Regions from separate parts of the Dyella agri genome, predicted to be linked through region 2. Evidence: predicted binding sites of a transcription regulator. Region 2 holds the regulator's gene; the other holds the start of a gene.
The links. Region 2 encodes sigma-54, which starts transcription at its own class of promoters, with help from an activator protein. Its sites were predicted from a motif close to TGGCACGNGCNTTGC; they were not measured.

Region 1: the regulator sigma-54 is predicted to act here: its motif matches at 5,775-5,789, upstream of flgB (flagellar basal body rod protein FlgB).

Annotation. Positions count from the first base shown of each region.
Region 1 covers NZ_JADIKL010000009.1:442-11,654, reverse strand. The annotation lists gene ISP14_RS15025 (flagellar basal body P-ring protein FlgI) at 1-212, opposite strand, end outside; gene flgH (flagellar basal body L-ring protein FlgH) at 429-1,094, opposite strand; gene flgG (flagellar basal-body rod protein FlgG) at 1,106-1,891, opposite strand; gene flgF (flagellar basal-body rod protein FlgF) at 1,919-2,659, opposite strand; gene flgE (flagellar hook protein FlgE) at 2,944-4,164, opposite strand; gene ISP14_RS15000 (flagellar hook assembly protein FlgD) at 4,199-4,894, opposite strand; gene flgC (flagellar basal body rod protein FlgC) at 4,905-5,324, opposite strand; gene flgB (flagellar basal body rod protein FlgB) at 5,324-5,737, opposite strand; gene ISP14_RS14985 (chemotaxis protein) at 5,892-6,824, opposite strand; gene ISP14_RS14980 (methyl-accepting chemotaxis protein) at 7,022-8,326, shown strand; gene flgA (flagellar basal body P-ring formation chaperone FlgA) at 8,323-9,030, shown strand; gene flgM (flagellar biosynthesis anti-sigma factor FlgM) at 9,129-9,452, shown strand; gene ISP14_RS14965 (flagella synthesis protein FlgN) at 9,449-9,895, shown strand; gene ISP14_RS14960 (EAL and HDOD domain-containing protein) at 9,995-11,213, shown strand, end outside.
Region 2 covers NZ_JADIKL010000002.1:449,025-460,237, forward strand. The annotation lists gene ISP14_RS04485 (NAD(P)/FAD-dependent oxidoreductase) at 1-661, opposite strand, end outside; gene ISP14_RS04490 (proline racemase family protein) at 658-1,599, opposite strand; gene ISP14_RS04495 (AraC family transcriptional regulator) at 1,732-2,439, shown strand; gene ptsP (phosphoenolpyruvate--protein phosphotransferase) at 2,489-4,219, opposite strand; gene ISP14_RS04505 (HPr family phosphocarrier protein) at 4,347-4,616, opposite strand; gene ISP14_RS04510 (PTS sugar transporter subunit IIA) at 4,609-5,001, opposite strand; gene rapZ (RNase adapter RapZ) at 5,041-5,943, opposite strand; gene hprK (HPr(Ser) kinase/phosphatase) at 5,949-6,899, opposite strand; gene hpf (ribosome hibernation-promoting factor, HPF/YfiA family) at 7,035-7,358, opposite strand; gene ISP14_RS04530 (RNA polymerase factor sigma-54) at 7,513-8,979, opposite strand; gene lptB (LPS export ABC transporter ATP-binding protein) at 9,213-9,932, opposite strand; gene lptA (lipopolysaccharide transport periplasmic protein LptA) at 9,936-10,616, opposite strand; gene lptC (LPS export ABC transporter periplasmic protein LptC) at 10,558-11,196, opposite strand; gene ISP14_RS04550 (KdsC family phosphatase) at 11,193-11,213, opposite strand, start outside.

The DNA.
Region 1 (11,213 bases), on a different contig from region 2:
TTGATACCGAACTGCTGCAGCATGTTCTCCAGGCTCTGGGTGGTGAACGGCGCCTGCGTGGTCTGGTCGCCGGAGCCGTCCAGGCCCACCACCAGGCCGTAGCCGATCAGCTGGTTGGAGCGCACGCCGCCGACCGAGGCGAGGTCGCGGATCTTGTCGGCGTGGGCGGGGGTGGCGAGCAGGGTGAAGAGTGCGAAAGCGACGCACGCCACTCCCTCTCCCCTTTGGGGAGAGGACTGGGGTGAGGGGCGGGGCTTGCGGAAGAGCTTGGAGAAACGAGCGAAGAGCGAAGCGAAAGCAGCACCTCGCGAGCGTGTCCCCTCTCCCCAACCCTCTCCCCGGAGGGGAGAGGGGGCGAACGTGCCGTGCGGGTTCGCACGCTCGTGCTGCAGGGCAGCCTGCGATGTCATGGGCCCGTGGAGTTTCATTTAGAAAGGCATCCACTTGGAGGTGAAGAAACGCGACAGCCAGCCCTGGGTGTTGGCGTCGGCCAGGGTGCCGCGGCCGGTGTAGGAGATCTTGGCGTCGGCGACCCGGGTGGACGGCACGGTGTTGTCCTGGCCGATGTCCTGCGGACGCACGATGCCGGTGATGCGGATCAGTTCCTGGCCCTGGTTGATGGTGAGCCACTTCTCGCCGCGCACCATCAGGCTGCCGTTGGCCAGGCGCTGCGCCACGGTGACGGTGATGTTGCCGGTGAGCTGGTTGCTCTGGCTGCTGGAGCCGCCGCCGTCGAAGCTGTGGTCGCTGTTGATGCCGACACTGGCCTTGTTGAAGGTGCGGCCGAGCAAGGAAGGCGCGCCGATGTTGTCCTTGTTGGTCTTGCTGGTGCTGGTGCTGGCCTTCTTCACCGCCTGGGTGTTTTCCACCAGCACGATGGTGAGGATGTCGCCGGTGCGGTGGGCGCGCGGGTCGGCGAACAGTTCCATGCCTTGTTCGTCGTGGTAGATCGAACCGTCGGCCACCGGTGCGGCAGCGGCGACCACCGGCGGCGTGGCGGCCCACTGCGCGTCGTCGCGCGGCTGCTGCATCACGCAGCCTGCGAGCAGCGCCAGGGCGCACGGCAACACGAAGGTAGAACGACGAACGGACATCACGGCATGCCTCAGGTCTTGTTGGTGATGGTCTGCAGCATGTCGTCCGCGGCGCTGATCGCCTTGGAGTTCATCTCGTAGGTGCGCTGGGTCTGGATCATGTCCACCATCGCCTCCACCACGTTGACGTTGGAGGATTCCAGCGAGCCCTGCAGCAGCGTGCCCATGCCGTTCAAGCCCGCCTGGCCGGCCTGCGGCGTGCCGCTGGACGCGGTTTCCAGGAACAAGTTCTGGCCCATAGCCTGCAGACCCGCCGGATTCACGAAGTCGGCGAGCTGGATGTTGCCGACCTGCTGCGGCGCCGCCTGCCCGGCGAGCGTCGCGCTGACCGTTCCGTCGGTGCCGATGGTGATGCTCTGCGCGCCCTGCGGCAGGGTGATCGCCGGTTCGATCGGATAACCGTCGGCGGTGACGACCTGGCCGTTGGCGTCGGTATGCAGCGAACCGTCGCGGGTGTAGGCGGTGGTGCCGTCGGGCATGGTCACCTGCAGGAAGCCGCGACCCTGGATCGCCACGTCCATCGCGTTGCCGGTCTGGCTGATCGCGCCCTGGGTGAACAGCTTCTCGTTGGCCACCACGCGCACGCCGGTACCCATCAGCAGGCCCGAGGGCGACTGCGTCTGCTCGGTGGTCTGCGCGCCGGGCTGGCTCAGGTTCTGATACATCAGATCCTGGAACGCCGGGCGCGAGGCCTTGAAGCCGGTGGTGCTGGCGTTGGCCAGGTTGTTGGAGATGGCGTCCAGGCTCGTCTGCTGCGCATCGAGGCCGGTCTTGGCGATCCAGAGGGAGGAGAACATGGCGTGGCTCCGCTAGAAGTGTCGGGTTCAGCTCGCCTGCAACAGCTTGAGGCTGGCGTCGGCGTTGTCTTCGCTGGTCTTGATCGAGCGCACCTGCATCTCGTACTGGCGCGACAGCGAAATCATCCGCACCAGTTCGGCTGAGGGATTGACGTTGCTGCCTTCCAGCGTCTGCGATGCCAGCTGCACGCCCGGATCGGCGTCGGCGCTGGCGCCAGCGGCCATGTGCAGCAGGCCGTCCGCGCCCTTGGCGAGCTGCGTGGGATCGGGGTTGACCAGCTTGATGCGGTCGATCTGGGTGAGCGTGTTCGGCCCCTGCCCCAGCGGCACGCTGGAGATGGTGCCGTCGTCGCCGACCACGATCTGCGCGCTGTCGGAGATGCTGATCGGTCCGCCGCTGCCGATCACCGGATTACCGGCGGCGTCGGTGAGCGTGCCGTCGGCAGTGAGCTGCAGGTTGCCGGCACGCGTGTAGGCTTCGCTGCCGTCCGGTGCCTGCACCGCGATCCAGCCCGATCCGCGCACCGCCACGTCCAGCGGACGTCCGGTCTGCTGCAGCGTGCCCTGGCTGTCGTCGCGGCCGAGGCTCTGCGCCACCGCGTTGATCCGGGTGGGGCTGCCCGGCCCCTGCACCGGCAAGTCGCGGAACGCGTCCAGCTCGCTCTTGAAGCCGGTGGTGTTGGCGTTGGCCAGGTTGTGGCTCACCACGTCCTGGGCCCGCATGATCTGCGTGGCCCCGGTCATGGCGATGTAGGCGGAACGGTCCATGGGCGGCTACCTCTTAGAGCCTGCTCACGATCCCCAAGCACCCCGCGCCGGAAGCTGTTTGCGCGCAGGCCAAGGAAGAACGAAAGAGTGGACGTCCGTCCACGACTGAGTGATGACGACGGCATGCGGGCAAACAGACCCGGCCCTTCGGGTTGCCATCGAGTGGCCACCAGGCGGCAGCGCGCGGCTTGACCTGCCAGCCAGGCAGGCCTGCGCCACGCTCTACCACCTGGCGACCACTCGATGACAACGCGGGGTGTTTGGGGGTCATGAGCAGGCTCTAGTTACCGCGACACGGCGTTGAACAGCGTGCTGGCCAGCGTGTTGTCGGTGGACAGCACCTGGGCGTTGGCCTGGTAGTTGCGCTGCGCCTGGATCATGTCGACCAGCTGCTGGGTGGTGTCGCTGGTGTTGGACTCCTCCAGCGCGCCGGACTGGATGGTGCCGTACTGGCCGCTGGCAGCCGTGCCCATCACCGCGGTGCCCGAATCGGTGCTGGACATCCAGCTGGCGCTGCCGAGCTGGCGCAGGCCCTGCAGGTTCTGGAAGTTGGCCATCGCCAGCTGGCCGATCTTGCTGCTCTGGCCGTTGGAATAGTTCGCGGTGACGATGCCCGCGTTGTCGATGTCGATCGAGGACAGCGCGCCCGCGGTGTAGCCGTCCTGGCTGATGGTGCCGGCGGCGTAGCCGGTGCCGTACTGGGTGGTCTTGCCGAAGTTGATCGACAGCGTCTGCGCATTCGCGCCGTTGCCGTAGTTCACCGGGTTGAAGCCGACGATGCCGTTGGCCGGCGTGGTCAGCGCACCGCTGCTGTCGAAGGTCAGCGCCTGCGTGCCGGCGTTGTTGCCATCCACGTACAGGTCCACGTTCCAGGCGTTGGTGCCGGTTTTCACGTAGTAGGCGGTGGCCTGGTGCGAGGAACCCAGGCTGTCGTACACGGTGAAGGTGGACGACTGGTTGAAGGTGGCCGGGTTGGTGGGGTCGAAGGCCAGCGGCGGCACGGTGGCGTCCGCCGGCAGGTTGGACGAAACCACCGCCGTGGTGGTGGGCTTGGCCGAGCTCTGCGCGGTGACCAGGTTCAGATTGGTGAGCGTGCTGGTGTCGAAGCTGTTGCTGGCGGTGCTGTACGGATAGACCTGCAGCGCGTGGTTGTCCTGGGTGACCACGTTGCCCGTCTGGTCCTGGTGGAACGCGCCGGCGCGCGTGTAGGCGTAGCCGTTGCCGGTGTTGACCACGAAGAAGCCGTTGCCGCTGATCGCCAGGTCCAGGCTGTTGCCGGTGGTCTGGATGTCGCCCTGGGCGAACTGCTGCGCCACGCTGGTCAGGCGCGCGCCGCTGCCCACCGCGGTGGCGCTGAGGTTGATGCCGGTGACCGCGTAGATGTCGGCGAATTCCGCACGCGAACCCTTGAAGCCGGTGGTGTTGGCATTGGCGATGTTGTTGGCGATGACGTTGAGGTCGGACTGGGCGCCGTTGATGCCGCTGAGAGCTTGGTTGAGTGCCATGGATGGTTCCTCGCTGGAAGGTTGTTGTCGGCGGTCAGTTGATCTGCGCGATCGCGCTGAGCGGCACGCCGCCCACGCCGTTTACCTGCACGTACGTACCCACGCTGCTGCCGCCGTAGCCCACGCCACTCACCGTGCCGTCTGCATACGTGGAAAGTGCGTTGCCGCTCTGGTCGGCGGCCGCGATGCTGTAGTCGCCCGCGGGCAGCGGGTTGCCGTTGTCGTCCGTGCCGTCCCAGTCGAAACGAGCCAGGCCGGACTGCTGCGCGCCCATGTCGAGCGTGCGCACTACCTTGCCGCTACTGTTCTTGATGACGAGCTGCACGTCGGAGGACGTGGCGGTGACGCCGACTGCGCCGTCCAGCGCGCTGCCCGCGTAGCTGAGATTCGCCGACGGCACCAGCACGTGGCGGCCCACCAGGCCGACCGAACCGAGCACCTGCGAGGATTGCAGGCCGCTGGTGATCTGGCTGGAGAGACTGTTGAGGCTGGTGTTGAGGTCCTGGGTGGAAGCCAGCTGGCTGAACTGCGCCAGCTGCGAGACGAACTGCGAGTTGTCCATCGGGTTGGTCGGATCCTGGGCCTGCAGCTGGGTGGTGAGCAGCTTCAGGAAGTCGGCCTGGTTCATCGTGTTGCCGAGCGCGGAGCTGGCCGCGGTGGCGCTGCCGGTAGCCGCGCCGCCGGTGGTGGTGCTGGTGGTGCCGACGTTGTTGGTCACGCTGGTAGTCATGGCAGGAAACTCACTGGCCGAGGGTCAAGGTCTTGAGCATCAGTTGCTTGGCGCTGTTCATCACTTCGACGTTGTTCTGGTACGAACGCGACGCCGAGATCATGTTGACCAGCTCGTCCACCGGGTTGACGTTGCTGGCGTAGACGTAGCCGTCGGCATTGGCCATCGGGTTGCCCGGCTCGTAGCGCTGGGGAATCGCGGCCTGGCTCTCGGTGACGCCGAGCACCTGCACGCCCTGGCTGCCATCGGCGTTGCCGCCGGACTGCTGCGCCTTTACCGCGGCGAACAGCGGCTCGCGCGAACGGTAGGCGCCCTCGGGCGTGCCGGACACGCTTTCGGCGTTGGCCAGGTTGCTGGCCACGGTATTGAGCCGCAACGACTGCGCGGCCATGCCGGAGCCGGCCACGTTGAAGATGGAAAAGAGCGACATCAGCTCTGCCCTCCGGTGATGGCGGTGCGCAGCATGTGGATCTGCGCGGTGATGAAGGAAAGGCTGGCCTGGTAGTGCACGCTGTTGGCGGCGAAATCGGCTTGTTCGATCTGGGCGTCGACGGTGTTGCCGTCCATGCTTGGCTGCGTCGGCACGCGGTAGGCCAGCGCCGCGGTACCCGTCGACGCGCCAGGCCCGGCGCCGATCTGCCCGGGCGTGGACGCCTGCAGCGGCAGGTTGCCGTCGGCGCCGCCGCCGGCCGCGGCCAGTGCCTTGCGGAAATCGATGTCGCGGGCGAGGTAGCCGGGGGTGTCGGCATTGGCCAGGTTGTTGGCCAGCACGTCGGCACGGCGCTGCCACAGGTCCAGCGCCTGGGTGTGGATGCCGAACAGGTTTTGCGGTGTGGGGCTCATCGTCTGCTCCGCGTGCGGTTGCCGCAGGGAGCTGGAGGCAAGTTGCATGCCACCACACCGGAACCCTTGCCACGACTGGGCTGGAAGGGTCCGCACCCTGGCGCCGCGTCGGCGTCGCCAGGGCAGAGTCGGTTTGTTGACGCCTCCCGGCGCCTCAGTCGGCCGGCGGCTCCGCCGGCAACAAGTCCAGCACCGCCTGCGCCAGCAGGTCCGGCTGGAACTTGGCGATGAAACGGTCGGCCTTGACTTCTTTCACCATCGCTTCGTTGAAGATGCCGCTGAGCGAGCTGTGCAGCACGACCTTCAATCGCCGCAGCTCCGGCGCCTCGCGGATCGCGCGGGTCAGCGCGTAGCCGTCCAGGCGCGGCATCTCGATATCGGAGACCACCAGCTTGACGCCCTCGGCCGGATCCGCGGCGGCCAGCTCATGCAGTCGATCGAGTGCCTCGCGGCCGTCCTGCGCCACCACGCACTCGATGTTCATCTGCCGGAACAGCTCGACCAGGCGGCGGCGGGCGATCAGCGAGTCGTCCGCCACCATCACGCGCCGTGGTGCCAGCGTGTGCGCGCCGGCGAGGCGCTGCATCTGCACGGATAGTTCGGCCGGCGCCGCGTCGATGCCGGCCAGCACCTGCTCCACGTCCACCACCGCCAATAGCGCGCCGTCCACGCGGGTCACCGCATTGACCCGCGCGCCGAAGCCCAGCGTGGCGGCGGGTGCCTCCAGCCGGTCGCCGTCACACTGCACCATGCGTTGCAGGTCGGCCACCAGGAAGCCCTGCACCGAGCGGCTGAACTCGGTAACCATCAGGTGTGCCGATGCCTCGTCGCGCAGTGGCGGGTAGCCGAGCGCGGCGGCCAGGTCGATCACCGGGATGGTCTGCCCGCGGTAGTCGCAACTGCCTGCCAGCAAGGCATGCGTGCCCGGCACGCGCTCCAGCGGCGGCCGGCGCATCACCTCGCGCACCTTGAATACGTTGATGCCGAACAGCTGCGCGTCGCCGAGCCGGAACAGCAGCATGGCCACCCGGTTGTGGCCGGCCAGCCGGGTATGTTGCTCGACCTTTTCCAGCAGCGTGCCGCCCATGCGGACTCCTCGCGAATGACCCGCCGCCGCAGCGGCCGTACGCGCAGGCTATCGACCGCATCGCGCCGCGCTTGAGCACGCGACCGCCCGGGAATGGAGTGGCATGCGGTTTGCTTCCTCAAGCCGCGGCGGTTTTGGACGATGCAGTCTCCTGCAAGAGCCCGCCGCCCCATCGACAATAAGGTGATGTTCGACCCATGAGCCTGATCTGGAATCAGCATCTCGCCCCTCTGGTGGAAGCCGCCGCTGCCGGCGACGAAGCACGGATCGCCGCACTCCGGCGTACCCATCCACGCGCCGCGCAGGCGCTGGCGCCGCTGCTTGCGCGTGTTGCCAGCCGGCCGCCCGCGGCCGTGGCCTTGCAAGCCGTGGAGCAGCAGAGCCTGGTGCTGGCCGCGGTGCAGCAGCTGGCTCGAGAACAAGCAGCGCTGGACAAGGCCAGCGAGGACGGTCGCGGCAGTGTCGATCGCTTGACGGATGGCAGCGCCGGTATCTCGACGGCACTGCGGCAGGTGGGCGCCGAGCTCGAACTGGCCAGCCAGGCCAGCGAGGCCGGCAGCGGCAACGTCAGCGAGCTCGACGGCCAGCTGCGCCTGTTGCGCAGCGCGCTGGCGGCGATGAACCGCAACCAGAGCAAGCTGGCCGAGCAGGTGGAACAGATCCGCAGGCTCACCGCCACCGTGCAGGAAATCGCCCATCAGACCAACCTGGTGGCGCTGAACGCGGCGATCGAGGCCGCGCGCGCCGGCGAGGCGGGCCGCGGTTTCGCCGTGGTCGCCGACGAGGTCAAGCAACTGGCGGAAAAAACCGCCGTCGCCACGGCCGAGATCGAGAGCGTCACCGGTTCGATCGGCGACTTTTCCACGCAATTGAACGGCGACGTGCAGCACAGCCTGCAGCAGTTGGAACGGGCGCAGAGTGGTGCGGCGCAATCGGGCGCCACCCTGGCAAGCGGCGGCCAGGCGCTGCGCGCGGCAGGCGACCGCGTCCACAAGCTGCAGCAGAACCACGATGCGCAGCATGCGCGCGCCACCAGCGTCCAGGCCGCGCTCGGCGCCATGCAGCGCCGCGCTGGCGAAGCGAGGCGGCAGTCCGACGCGCTGCAGCGCGCGGCGCTGCTTTCGCATCGGCTGGGACTGGACTGGCTGGAGGGCGTCAGCGGCAACGACACCGGCAGCCTGAGCCTGACCGTGCGCGAGGCATCCCTCAACCTGCGCCAGGCGGCCGAACTGGCCCTGCACGAACCTGCCGCGCTGGATCGGCGCTGGTTCGACACCCATGCGATCCGCCGCAGCGTCGAGCGGCTCGGCGCGCAGCGGCCGGATCATCCCGCCACGGCCGGTCTCACCGAAACCGGCATGCAGCTATGCGAACAGGGCAACCGCTTCATCGCGCTGCTATGCGACGGCGAAGCCGCGCAGGCCGCCGCGCTGTCGCGGCAGATCGAATCCGCCCGCGATGCCTTGCTGGGGCAACTCGACCTTGTGATGGCGGACGCGTGAGCCGGCGCCGCGTCAGCGCTGGCCGGCTGCTGGTACTGGCATGGCTGGGCCTGCCGGGCATCGGCCTGGCCGCCGCGCCTTCGCCCGACGCCGTGCGCGCCGTGGCCGAACAGGCCGTGCACGCCCGTTTCGACCTGCCCGGCAGCCGCGTCGTGGCGCAGGCAGCGCCGCTCGATCCGCGCCTGCGGCTGGCACCGTGCGGCGTGCCGCTGCGCGCCGTGCTGGCCGACGCCATCCGTCCCGCGCCGCGGCTGAGCGTCCCCGTGCAATGCCCGCAAGCCGACGGCTGGACGGTACGCGTGCAGGTACAACTGCAATTGTTCCGGGCCGTGCTGGTGACCAACCGTGCGCTGTTGCGCGGCGACGGCCTGCGCCCGGCGGACGTGCACGCCGAGCAGCGCGACGTGACCCGGCTCGGCTACGGCTATGTCGACAATCTCGACCAGGTCACTGGCCGCAGCCTCGCCCGCGCCTTGCCCAGCGGCAGCCTGCTCACCCCGGCCGCCCTGGCCGGTCGGCGCATGGTGAGCGCGGGCGACCACGTGCAGGTGATGGCCGACCTCGACGGCATCGTGGTGCGCGCCGACGGCGTGGCGCTGGGCAGCGGCGACAATGGCGCCCGCCTGCGCGTGCGCAACGAGAGCTCGGGCAAGGTGGTCGACGCCATGGTCCGCGCCCCCGGCGTGGTGCTTGCCCTGCCCTGACCCGCCATGCCTTCCACACCCGATTCCCAAGCCCTAAAGTTTCCGTACATCAGGCCGATGCAGCACTCACAGGGCCACTCCACAGTGAGAACGGACGCATGAACACGACAATTTCCAACAACGGCTTGCCGAAACTCCCGCAAGCCACCGGCCATGCGGGCAGCAGTCCGGCGACAGAGTCTCCCGCCGGCGCCGCAAACACCGGCGCAGCCGCCACCCGGGGCGATGACCAGCTCAAGCTGACCGACTCGGCCCGGGCGCTGCAGCAGGCAGCGCGCACCGATACCGCCGCGGTCGATCCGCAGCGGGTGGAGCGCGTGCGCCAGGCGCTGGCCGACGGCAGCTACAAGGTCGATGCTGGCCGCATCGCCGACCGCATGATCACCATGGATCGGCAGCTCGGCGGCACGGGCAAGGCATGAGCCCGCAGCTGCGGCAGGAGTTCGATGAGGCCCTCGCGGCCGTGCAGGGCGAAATGCGCCAGGCACTCGATCGACTCGTGCAGACGCTCGAGGCCGAACGTGCGGCACTCGACAGCGGCGACAGCGAAGCGCTCGGCCAGGCCGGTACGCATAAGCAGGCCTTGATGCAGCAGCTGGAGCAGCTGGACGCCGAGCGCCGCCAACTGGCGCGCGAACAGCCGCGCGCCGAGGCCGTGCCGGATCCGGCCTGGGCCGCCATCGTGCAGTCGCTGCGGCACTGCCATCAGCTCAATCAGCGCAATGGCGGCATCGTCAGCCAGCGCCTGCAGATGGTGCGTCAGGCCTTGGCGGTGCTGACCGGCGCGGACAACAGCAACGGACTCTATGACCGCAGCGGAGAGCTGCACGCCGGTGCGCGTTCGCGCCCGCTGGCAGCCGCATGATGTCGAGATGAGTCCATCGCCGCCCGCACCCGCATGGGCGTCTACTGCGTACCGTCAGCCGCGGCACGCTTCACCACCCTATGCGATGCCGGATCCAGCATGAACACCGTCCCCGCCAGTACCGTTCCCGCTGCTACCCCATCCACCGCCTATGAAGGCGTCGCGCCGCCGCTGCCGGTGATGCGCGTGCCGCTGCTCAATCGCGAGCGCGAGCTGTTCGCCTACGAAATCCTGTTCCATCACGAAAGCAGCGACCCGCAAGCTCTGTTGCGGGGCGCGCTGGGCATGATTACCGACGGCGCGCTGACCCGCCTGGTTCGCGGCAATCGCGCGTTCCTGAACCTGCCGGCCGAGTTGCTGCCGGAAGACGCCGACGTCTTGCTGCATCAGCCGCGCCTGGGCGTGGTGCTGCAACCGCACGTGGCCAACGATGCGGCGCTGATGAAGCGCCTGCAGCAGATGGCGCAGCGCGGCTGCCAGTTCATGCTGGACGTGGGCAGCCAGGATCTCGACAACAGCCTGCCGTTCGAAGCCCTGCTGCACATGGTGCAATTGGTCCGGCTGGACGCCAGCCAGCTGGCACCGGAACTGCTGGCGCAGCGCGCCCAACTGCTGCATGCGCGCGGCCTGCACGTGGTCGCCGGCCAGGTGAACGATCACCTCGCCTACGAGCGCTGCATGGAGCTGCCGCTGGGAGCGGTGCAGGGACGCTACCTGCTGGTGCCGCAACCGATGGCCGTTCCGGTGCTGACCGCCAACCGCCTGAGCATGTTGCGCCTGATGGGCGCTTTGCACGAAAGCAATCCGGGCCCGGTCGAGCTGGGCAACATCGTCCGCGACGACGCGGTGCTCAGCTACAAGCTGCTGAGCTGCGTCAATTCGGCCTACTTCGCGCTGCCGCGGCAACTGAAATCCGTGCAGCAGGCCGCGATCTTCTTCGGCGTCACCCGCATGCGCAACTGGGTCGACACCATGGCGATGTGCAGCATGGACGACCGCCCGCCCGAGCTGCTGCGCGCCGCGCTGATCCGCGCTCACATGTGCGAAGAACTGGCCCAGGGCATGCCGCACGGCCACGCCGAAATGGCCTTCACCGTCGGCCTGTTCTCGCTGCTGGACACCCTGATGTGCGCGCCGATGGAATTCCTGCTGCCGCAGCTGCGCCTGACACCCGAGATCAGCGACGCGCTGACCGGCCGCGGCGGTCCGTTCGCCTCGATCCTGCAGCAGGTTCTTGCCTGGGAGGCCAACGAGCTGACCAGCGCACAGATCCCTACGCAACGCATCCAACGCCTGGCGGCGATCTATCTCAACGCCA
Region 2 (11,213 bases):
CGGTGATGACGAGGTGCCCTTTGCGCGCGCGCATCGGCAGCATCGGCAGCAGGGCAGGCAGCGCGCAGCCCGTGGCCACCAGCACCGGGCCGCACAGGCGCGTGCCGTCGTCGAGCAGCGCGCCGCTGCGCTGCAGGGATTGCACGCGGCGGCCCGCATGGAGCCGGGCACCGCGCGATTGCGCGCGCTGCACCAGATGGTTGGCGACGCGCGGCGGATACACCACCGCCTCGCGCGACACCAGCATGCCGCCCGCCAGCCCCGGCACCAGCGCGGGTTCCAGTTCGTATAGCGCCTTGGCGTCGACCGGTCGGGCATCGATGCCGGCTGCGCCGAGGCGTGCGATGCGTTGGCCGGCGGCGGCGAGTTCGCCATCGTTGCGCGCCACCCACAAGGTGCCGCAGCGGCTGAACTCGGCTTCCGCCAGGTCGGCGAACGCTTCCCACAAGCGCAGCGAGTAATGGGCCAGCGCGAGTTCGGCCGGATCGTCGTCCATCGCGACGAGATGGCCCATAGCCGCCGCCGTGGCGCCGCCGCCGATCGGGCCCGGCTCCACGATGGCCACCCGCATGCCGTCCGCGCTGGCGGCATCGGCGCAGCTGGCGCCGACGATGCCGGCGCCGACAACGATCAGGTCGAACGTGGCGGCGCTGCCATTCATTCCGCGCCGCTGCCCCAGGTGAAGGCGTCTGCTTCGTCGAACAGCAGCGTGCTGCGCGCCACCACGAAGGCGGTGCCGGTGATCTGCGGTCGCACACCGCGTTCGCCATGCGTGTAGCGGCCTTCGAACACGCTGCCGAGGATGCTTTCCTGTTTCCAGGTTTCGCCCGGCGCGAGCTTGCCGTCGGCGGCCAGGCAGGCCAGCTTGGCGCTGGTGCCGGTGCCACAGGGCGAGCGGTCGTAGGCGAGGCCGGGGCACAGCACGAAGTTCCGGCCATCCAGGCCGTCGACCGGCGATCCGGTGTTGACCTCGATGTGATCGATCTCGCCGCCTTCCGCGCCGGTGATGCCGTTTGCTTCGAGCGCGTGGCGGATCGCCTCGGTATAGGTGGTGAGCGCGCGCTGGTGCCGGATCTCCAGCGGCAGCGGCGTGTCGTGGGTGATGAAGAACCAGTTGCCGCCCCAGGCGATGTCGCCGGTGACGCGACCGTAATCCGGCACGTCGACGCTGACGCCCGTGGCGTGGCGATAGCTTTCCACGTTGTCGATGGTGACGCGGCCGTCTTCGTGCAGTTCCGCGCCGACGGTGCCCACCGGTGTATCGATGCGATGCCTGCCGGGGCCGATGCGGCCCAGGTGCTGCAACGTGCGCACCACGCCGATGGTGCCGTGGCCGCACATGCCGAGGTAGCTGACGTTGTTGAAGAAGATCACCCCGGTACAGGCGTCCGCGCTTTGCGGCGGCACCAGCAGGGCGCCGACCACGGTGCTGGATCCGCGCGGTTCGCAGGCGATCGCGCTGCGCCAGCGGTCGTACCGTTCGCGGAAGCGCTGGCGCTGCTCCGGCAGCGTACCGGGGCCGAGGTCCGGGAATCCGCCGATGACGACACGGGTGGGTTCGCCGCCGGTATGCGAGTCGATCACGTCTATCGTAGTCATGCGTCTATGCTCGCCCTGTCGCGTCCGGACGTCTATGGACAGTTGTGGTCCATGGATGCGGAAATCTGCATACTCCAGTGGCTAGCTGGAGCCGGCCACGTCGCCCTCCCTTGCCGCTGCCGGAGCTGCGCGATGGAAGTGAAAATTTCGGCGAACGAACTGGAGGCGCTGTTCGATGCGCTGCCCGACGTGGTGTTCTTCGTGAAGGACACGATGGGCCGCTACACGCATGCCAATCTCACCCTGGTGCGCCGGCTCGGCCTCAAGCGCCGCGAGGACGTGATCGGCCGCAGCGTGACCGAACTGTTCCCCGCGACCATGGGCGGTTCGTATGCGTCGCAGGACCGGCGTGTGCTGGATGGCGAAGTGATCGAGAACCAGCTCGAGGTGCACATCTTCGCGAACCGCGCCCCGGGCTGGTGCCTGACCTGCAAGCGACCGCTGCAGCAGGACGGCCATGTGCGCGGCGTGGTCGGCATCTCGCGCGACCTGGGACAACCGGACGGCCGCCATCCGACCTATCAGCGGTTGCGCCGCGTGCTTGCGTATCTGCAGGAGCACTACGCGGAAAGCATCCGCGTGGCGACGCTGGCGGGGCTGGCCGAGCTCTCGGTGGCGCAGCTCGAACGGCATTTCCGGCGGGTGTTCCAGCTGACGCCGCAGCAGGTGCTGACCAAGCTGCGCATCGAGGCGGCGATGCGCATGCTGCAGGGCGACGACAGCGTGGCGGCGATCGGGCTGGCCTGTGGCTTCGCCGACCAGAGTTCGTTCGCACGCCAGTTCAAGGCCACGGTCGGCATGTCGCCGCGCGACTATCGGAACATGATCGCGGCGTCGTGAACGGAGTGGCCCAGGGCGTTTGCGCCGACCGCGTGCCGGCGCATCGCCGTCACGCCTCGAGCTGCGCCAGCAGCGACGCGACCTGTTCGTGGGTGACGGCGCGCAGCAGGCGGGTGGCATGGCCGCGCAGCGTGGCGTGGTCGAGTGCGGCGAGGCGGTCGCGCACCTGCAGCAGCTGGCTGGGGTGCATGCTGAATTCGTTGAGACCGAGCGCGAGCAGCATCGCGGTGAAATTCACGTCGCCGCCGATTTCGCCGCACAGGCTCACCGGCTTCTTCGCGCGGCGGCCCGCGCCGATCACGTGCGAGAGCAGGCGCAGCATGGCCGGCTGCAGTGGGGTGTAGATGTTGTCCAGTGCGTCATTACCGCGATCGGCGGCGAGCACATACTGGGCGAGGTCGTTGGTGCCGATGGCGAGGAAGTCGGCATGTTCGAGCAGGGCGCGCACGTTGATCGCGGCGGCGGGCACCTCGATCATCGCGCCCAGCGGCAGCTTCTCGGGCAGGTCGATGCTCTCGCGCTTCAGGTCCTGCCGCGCCAGCTTGAACAGCGTGCGTACCGCGATCAGTTCGTCCGGCTGGGTCACCATCGGCACCAGCACGCGCACGGGGCCGTAGCAGGCTGCGCGCAGGATCGCGCGGATCTGGGTGGTGAACACTGCCGGATAGCGCAGCGACAGGCGCACGCCGCGCACGCCCAGCGCGGGGTTGTCCTCGCCGCGCAGCACCAGGCCGGCGGCGTCGGCCTTGTCGGCGCCGAGGTCGAGCGTGCGGATGGTGACCGGCAGCCCGCCCATGCCCAGCACCAGGTCGCGGTAGGCGATGAACTGTTCGTCTTCCGACGGCAGGCCCTTGTGGCGCAGGAACAGGAATTCGGTGCGGTACAGGCCCACGCCGTCGGCGCCGCGGGCACGCGCCAGCGCCACGTCGGCGGGGGTTTCCGCATTCGCCAGTAGGCGGACGTCCATGCCGTCGCGGGTGCGGGTGGGCGCGTTTGCCAGTGTGGCGAGCCGGCGCCCTTCGGCGGCGGCCTCGCGTTGCCATGCGCGGTAGCGGGCGAGATCCTGCGCGGTGGGGTGCACGATCGCTTCGCCGCGCTCGGCGTCGAGCAGGATCAAGTCGTCGTCGTGCAGCAGCGCCAGCGCGTCGCGTGCACCGACCAGCATCGGCAGGCCGAGGCTGCGCGCAAGGATCGCACTGTGCGAATACGCACTGCCGGAACTGGTGACCACGCCGAGCAGGCCGTTGCCGGCGAGCTGGGCCATGTCGGCCGGCGCGATGGTGTCGGCGACCAGGATCTCGCCCACGCGTGCGGCCAGCTTGCGTTCCTCGACGCTGGTCTGGCGCTGCAGCGCGGAGACCACGCGGGCGATCACCTGGTCGATGTCTTCCTTGCGGCTGCGCAGGTAGGGGTCGTCCATCGCCTCGAACACCGCAGCGAGCTTGTCGCGCTGCTTCTTCAGCGCGGCGCCGGCGCGGTAGTGGCCGATCCGCACCAGGTCGTCGAGGCCGCGCAGCAGCTCGGCGTCGTCCAGCAGCAGGCTGTGTGCGTCGATGAATTCGTTAACCTCGCGCGCCAGCGCGCCGTGCAGCTTGCCGCGCAGTTCGCGAAGTTCCTGCCGCGCGGTGTCCAGCGCGCGGTGCAGGTGTTCGAGCTCGCCCTCGATTTCGTCCTCGGCAAGCGGGCGGGTGTCCACCGCGTAGCGGCTGGGCTGCACCAGCCGTGCACGGCCCAGTGCCATGCCGCGCGACGCCTGGGTGCCGGGCAGGAGGTGTCTCATGCACGCCTCCTTCGGAAGCCTGGATACGGGATGCGGGATGCGGGACGCGGCAGCGCAAGCCGCGGCGGCAAGGCCGCGGCTCCCGCAGTTGCGTATCCCGTATCCGGCATCTCGGACCTCATGCGCTTCAAGCCCCTTCGTCGAACTTGCGTTCGAACAGCGCCACCACCGCATCCAGCGCAGCCTGCTCGTCCGGGCCGTCGGTACGCACGGTCAGCGGCGTACCGATGCCGGCGGCAAGCATCATCACGCCCATGATGCTTTGTGCGTTCACCTCGCGCCCCTTGCTGATCAGCCACACGGTGGACTTGAAGCCCTGCACCAGTTGCACCAGCTTTGCCGACGCGCGGGCGTGCAGGCCCAGCTTGTTGGAAACGACGATTTCTTTCTCAAGCATGGTCAATGAAGATTCCCCCACGGCCGCCGCTTGCAGCGATTTCGGCCAGTTCGTCCAGTGGTTTTTCCGCGTAATTGAGTACGCGCAGCAGCATCGGCAGGTTGAGGCCGGAGACGCAGCGCAGGCGCACGCCCAGCGAGCTGAGCGAGAGCCCGATGTTGCACGGCGTGGCGCCGTAGAGATCGGCCAGTACCAGCACGCCTTCGCCCTGGTCGAGCGCGCGCGCGTGGCGGGCGGTGAGTGTGCGCATCACGTCCGGGTCGGCCTGCGGCGGCACCTCTACCGCCTCCACTTGCAGCGGCAGCTTCGGCATCACGTGGTGCGCGGCGGAGATCAGCGCCTGGCCGACCGCCTCATGGGTCATCAGCAGCACACCCACGCTCATGGCTGCGTACCTTCCTGTGTGCGTTGCGTTGCCATCGCCTCAGTCCAGCTCGCGGTGGAAGGTGAGTACGCCCTCGCGGGTTTCGCGATAGTGCGCGGCGAGCTGCTCGACCAGGTACACCGAACGGTGCCGGCCGCCGGTGCAGCCGATCGCGACGGTGACGTAGCTGCGATCGTCCTGTTCGAAGCGCGGCAGCCAGGCGTCCAGCCAGCGCCGGGTGTCGGCAAGGTACTCGGCGACCAGCGGTTCGCCGTCCAGGTATTCGCGCACGGGCGCGTCCTTGCCGGAGAGCGGGCGCAGCCGCGGCTGCCAGTGCGGGTTGGGCAGGCAGCGCGCGTCGAACACGAAATCCGAGTCCAGCGGCAGCCCGCGCTTGAACGCGAAGGACTGGAACATCAGCGTCATCCCCTCGGTGGCCTGCGCGTAGCCAGTGGCGACCAGCCGGCGCAGCTGGTGCACGTTGAGTTCGCTGGAGTCGATCACCTTCTCGGCGATCGCCATCAACGGGCGCAACAGCTGGCGTTCCTCGGCGATCGCGTCGGCAAGCGACATGCCGCGCGTGGCCAGCGGGTGGCGGCGGCGGGTTTCCGAATAGCGCTTGACCAGCACTTCGTCGCTGCAGTCGAGGAAGATCAGGTGCAGCTGCACGCCGGCGGCGGCCAGTGCGGATAGCGTCGCGGGCAGGTGCTCGAAGTCGGCGCCGCGGTTGCGCACGTCCACGCCCACCGCGATACGCCGGCGCCGGCCGGCGCCGTGGCTGACCGCCTCCACCAGCTGCGGCAGCAGCGAGGGTGGCAGGTTGTCGACGCAGTAGAAGTCCAAGTCCTCCAGTGCGCGCAACGCCACCGTTTTGCCGCCGCCGGACACGCCGGTGAGCACGATCAGGTGGGTCTCGTGCGGGTTGGTGAAGGGGCTGGTCGGCGTGGCGGGTACGTCGTGCACTGCGGTCACCAGGGAGGCAGGCGGCGCAACTGGTGCGCCTGGCGGTCGATGAAGGTCTGCGCGGGGTCGATGCCCTTGCTCTTCAGCGCGTGGCTGCGCACCGCTGCCTCGACCAGCACGGCGATGTTGCGGCCCGGCGCCACCGGAATCGTGATCATCGGTACCTTGACGTCGAACACCTCGCGGTGGCCGGTGTCGCCGGTGAGGCGGGTCAGCGCGTCGATCTCCTCGCCTTCGCGCAGCGGCTTGAGGTGGATCACCAGGCGCAGGTACTTGGACGGCTTCACCGACATGTGGCCGAACATCTCGCGCACGTTGAGCACGCCCAGGCCGCGCACTTCCAGCAGGTCCTGCAGCAGCTCGGGACAACTGCCGTCGATCACGTCCGGCGCGATCAAGGTGAATTCGGTGGCGTCGTCGGCGACCAGCCGGTGGCCGCGGCTGATCAGTTCCAGCGCCAACTCGCTCTTGCCGGAACCGGCCTCGCCGGTGATCAGCACACCGATCGAGAACACCTCCAGGAACACGCCGTGCAGCGTGGTCTTCGCCGCCAGCTGGCGCGCCAGGTGGTATTGCAGGAAGGTGAGCAGCTCGTGGCCGCGCTTGGAGCTGAGCCACAGCGGCGTGTCGGTTTCCTCGGCCACCTCGCGCAGGTCGGACGGGATCGCCTGGTCCTTGGTGACGATCAGCGCCACCGGCCGGCTGGCGGCGATCTTGTGCATCACCTCCCAGCGCTGGCGCGAGTCGAGGCCGTCGAGGAAATTCAGCTCCTCCGAACCGATGATCTGGATCTTGTTCGGGTAGATGACGTTGAGGTAGCCGATCAGCGAGGGCCGGCGCGCCTGCGCGGCACCGGGCTCCAGCGTGCGCGATTCGCCGCGCATGCCGGCCTGCCAGCGCAGCGCCATGCGCTCGTTGACGCCATCGTAGAGTTGTCTTGCGGTGAGCCGGTCCAAGCCTTCGGTCCTTTGCGTCGCGCGCCGCCCGTGGGGTCCGGGGCGGGGCAGGGCCATTGTGCCAGCTTGGGCGGAAGACGTGTTTCGCGGGAAGGCATGCGGGCCGCCCGTCGCCGGGCGGCCCGCAGGGGGACATCAGCCGTACTGGCGCTCGTCGCGCACGGCGCGCTGGTGCTTGTCGGAGATCTTTTCGCGGTGGCGCCGCAACTGGTTGACCAGCTTGTCGAAGAGCATGTCGATGGAAGCGTACATATCGGCCTCGGCAGCCTCGGCGTGCAGGGTGGCGCCGGTGACGCCGAGCGTGGCATCCGCGCGGTGCTGCAGCTTGTCCACAGAGAGCACCACGGTAAGGCTGATCAGTTTGTCGTCGAGGCGATGGAGGCGATCTAGCCTGGATTCGACGTGATTGCGCAGCGCGGGGGTGACTTCGATCTGCTGGCCGCTGAGTTGGAATTGCATGGTACGCCTCCTCTGGTGGTGCTTGCCGCGTTTCGCGGCGGGATGGACGCGCCGCGGACGGAGTGCCGTGGCGTGTCGTCGATCATCCTTCACTACGGGTAATGGGAGCGTTTTTCCTGCAGGCAAGTTCCCTTTAGGTGGATAGGTCCATCCTTTAGCCAATCCGCTGGCGTTCGCTGGAACTGGGAATGCGCAGCCCCTCCCGGTACTTGGCCACGGTGCGGCGGGCGACCTGGATGCCCTTGCCTTTCAGCTCCTCGGCCAGCGCCTGGTCGGACAGCGGCTTGCGCGGGTCCTCCGCCTCGATCAGCTTGCGCAGCATCGCCTGGATCGCAGTCGCCGAGGCGCTGCCGCCGTCCTCGGTGGACACGCCGCTGGAGAAGAAATACTTCAGCTCGAAGGTGCCGCGCGGCGTGTGCAGGTACTTGCGCGTGGTGACGCGCGAAATGGTGGATTCGTGCATGCCCACTTCTTCGGCCACCTCGCGCAGCACCAGCGGGTGCATCGCCTCGGGGCCGTAGTCGAGGAAGGCGCTCTGCCGCCGCACGATGGCGCTAGCCACCTTGAGCAGGGTTTCGGCGCGCGATTCCAGGCTCTTCAGCAGCCAGCGCGCCTCCTGCAGCTGGCCTTTCATCCAGCTGGCGTCGTCGCCGCGGGCGCGGGCGATCAGGTTGCAATAGTGCTGGTTCAGACCCAGCCGCGGCTGCGCGTCCGGGTTCAGGCGCACCTGCCAGCGGCTGCCGTCGCGCACCGCATAGACATCGGGCGCCACGTATTCCACCGGCGTGGTGTCCAGCGCCGCGCCGGGGCGCGGGTCGAGGCTGCGGATCAGCGCGGCGGCGGTGGCCACCTCGTCCTCGCCGGCGCGCAGCTTGCGCGCCAGTTTGGCGATGTCGTTGCGCGCGAGCAGTTCGAGTTCGCTGTCGACGATGGCGAGCGCCAGTTCGCGCTGCGGGGTGTCGGCGCTGAACTGCTCGAGCTGGCTGCGCAGGCAGTCGCGCAGGTCCAGGCTGGCCACGCCCAGCGGGTCGAAGCCCTGCAGGCGGCGGCGCACCGCCTCGATCTCGTCGAGGCTGGCGGCGATGTTCTCAGGCAACGCGGCGCGCACCGCCTCGATGCCGTCGGCGAGGTAGCCGTCGGCGTTCAGCGCGTCGATGATCACGGTAGCGATCGCGGTCTGACGCGGATTGAAGCCGGCGAGGTTGAGCTGCCACAGCAGGTGCTGCTGCAGGGTTTCGGGTGCCACGTTCTGTGGCTCGAAGTCCTCGTCGCCGCGCGTGTTGCCGCTGCTGCCGGTGCCGTTGGAAAAGTCGATCGGGGTTTCGACGCTGCCGCCGCCGTCGTCGGCCCATTCGGCGCCATCGTCGCCGTCGACTCTCTGGTCGGCGGCGGCTTCGGCGGGGCTGGGCGCCTGTGCGTACTCGGCTTCCGGCGCAGCCTCGTCGGTGACGGTTTCTTCCTCGCTCTCGTCGGCGAATTCCAGCAGCGGATTGCCTTCGGCGAGCTGCCGCAGTTCGGCCTCCAGCTCCAGTTGCGACAGCTGCAGCAGGCGGATGGCCAGCTGCAGCTGCGGCGTCAGGGTGAGCTGTTGATGGAGGCGGAACTGGAGTGCGGGTTTCATGCCGGCCGGTTGGATGGACTGGGCTCCATCCTACCCGCAGCCGGCGGGGGCGGCCATAGCCGCGCGCCGCTGTTGTGAAGCCGGCGTTAGAGCCTGTGCGACACCTTCACGCAACCGCGTTGCCCACCGTGCGGCAGCGTGCAGTTGACCCGACGGCCGGCTGGCGCCGCGCCACGCGCCAGCACTTGGAATCCGCGGCAAACAACCCGGAGAGCCGGGGATTGAACAGGCTCTTACAACCTGAATTCGCGGCCCAGGTAGACCTCGCGCACCTTCTCGTCGGCGAGGATGTGGGCGGGGGTGCCGCGCGACAGCACTTCGCCGTCGTTGAGGATGTAGGCGCGGTCGCAGATGCCCAGCGTCTCACGCACGTTGTGGTCGGTGATCAGCACGCCGATGCCGCGTTCCTTGAGGTGGCGCACGATGCGCTGGATCTCGCCGACCGAGATCGGGTCGACGCCGGCGAAGGGTTCGTCCAGCAGCATGTAGCGCGGGTTGGCGGCCAGCGCGCGGGCGATCTCCACGCGGCGGCGTTCGCCGCCGGAGAGGCTGATGCCTTTCTGGCCGGCGATGTGGGCGATCTTCAGCTCGTCGAGCAGGCTTTCCAGTTCTGCATCGCGCTGTTGCGCGCTGAGGCCTTCGCGCAGTTCCAGCACGGCCATGATGTTGTCCGCCACGCTGAGCCGGCGGAACACCGAGGCCTCCTGCGGCAGGTAGCCGATGCCCAGGCGCGCGCGCATGTGCATCGGCAGGCCGGTGATCTCCTGCTTGTCCAGCTTGATCGTGCCGGCGTCGGCCTCGATCAGGCCCACCACCATGTAGAAGCAGGTGGTTTTGCCGGCACCGTTGGGGCCGAGCAGACCCACCACTTCGCCCTCGCGGATGGAGAAGGCGAAGTCGCGTACCACCTGGCGCGCCTTGAAGCTTTTTTGCAGACCTTCAGCGGACAGCATCGATCAGTTGCCCTTCGCCGGTGCAGGTGCCGTCGCGGGCGCGACCGCCTTGGCGGGCAGCTTGCCGGCTACCGGCTCGTTGTCGGGTACCGGCTGCGCGGTGGGCGGCTTCTTGCAGATCACCGGCGTGGCCGCGGTGTTCTTGGGCAGGATCACGCCGTGCACCAAGCCGTCGCCGGCGGTGTCGCCGGTGATCAGGCTGGTGTTCTGGTTGTAGGTGAGCTTGTCGCCGTGGAATTCGCCGCGGCACTGCTGGTCCACCACCGCATTGCCGGTGAGCACGGCGATGCTGTTGAGGTTGTCGTAGTCCAGCGTGGTCCCGTCGCCGGTCATCAGGTTGTTGTTCTCGTCCAGCTCCTGGATGTGCGCCGGCTTGCCGGTGACCACCACGCGCGAGACCTGCTGGTCGGCGTCCAGGTAGATCTTGGCGACATCGCCGGTGACCAGCATGGTGCCCTGGGTGATCTTGACGTTGCCGGTGAGCGTGGTGACCGTGTTCGGCGCGTTGTAGGCGTCGGTGTGCTTGGCCACGTAGTTCATCGGCTGCTGCCGATCCGATTTCTTGGCGCTGGCCGCCAGCGGGACCAGCGCGAGAAGCGCCGCCACGCAGGCCGCGCCGAGGACGTCACGACTTGCGCGGATGCGACTGGCGCGGGCGTGGCGGGAAGGTGCCTTGGCTTGCATCGAGCAGCTCCAGGTGGTTGTCGTTGAGGTTGGCGCGCATGCCGATGCCGTCCAGTGTACGTGCGCCCTGCACGGCGTGCGCCGCTTCCGCCGTTTCCATGCGGTTGTCTTTCGGCCAGGCGGTGACTTCGGAGGTATCGATGGTCACTTCCGCCTGCGGCGCGCCCTTGGCATCGGTGAACGCGGGGCGCTGCATGTGCACCGGCCCCTGCAGCTTGATGAGGGTGCCGCTCTTGTCCACCCAGCCGTACAGCGAATGGCCGTGCCAGTCCGGCGTGCCGGGTTCCTTGGCGGAGATGTCGAACACCGGCGAATTGATGTACAGCGTCTCGTCTTCGTCGCGGCGATCCAGATGCGGCGCCTGCATGCGGAACGCCAGCTGGCCTTCGGGGTTGTAGGACCACATCCTGGAGTTGTAGAGGACGTAGCCCGAGCGCGGTGGGCCGACGAAGTCGTTCGGTTTCGTCGCCGGCCCCATCCACCACAGCAGCATCTGGGCGACGCCGGCGGCCAGCGCGACCAGCACGATCGCGCTGGCCAGCTTGCGGTCGCGCAGCCACAGGCGCAGGCGCCTGATCACTTCCAGCGCTCCCGTTC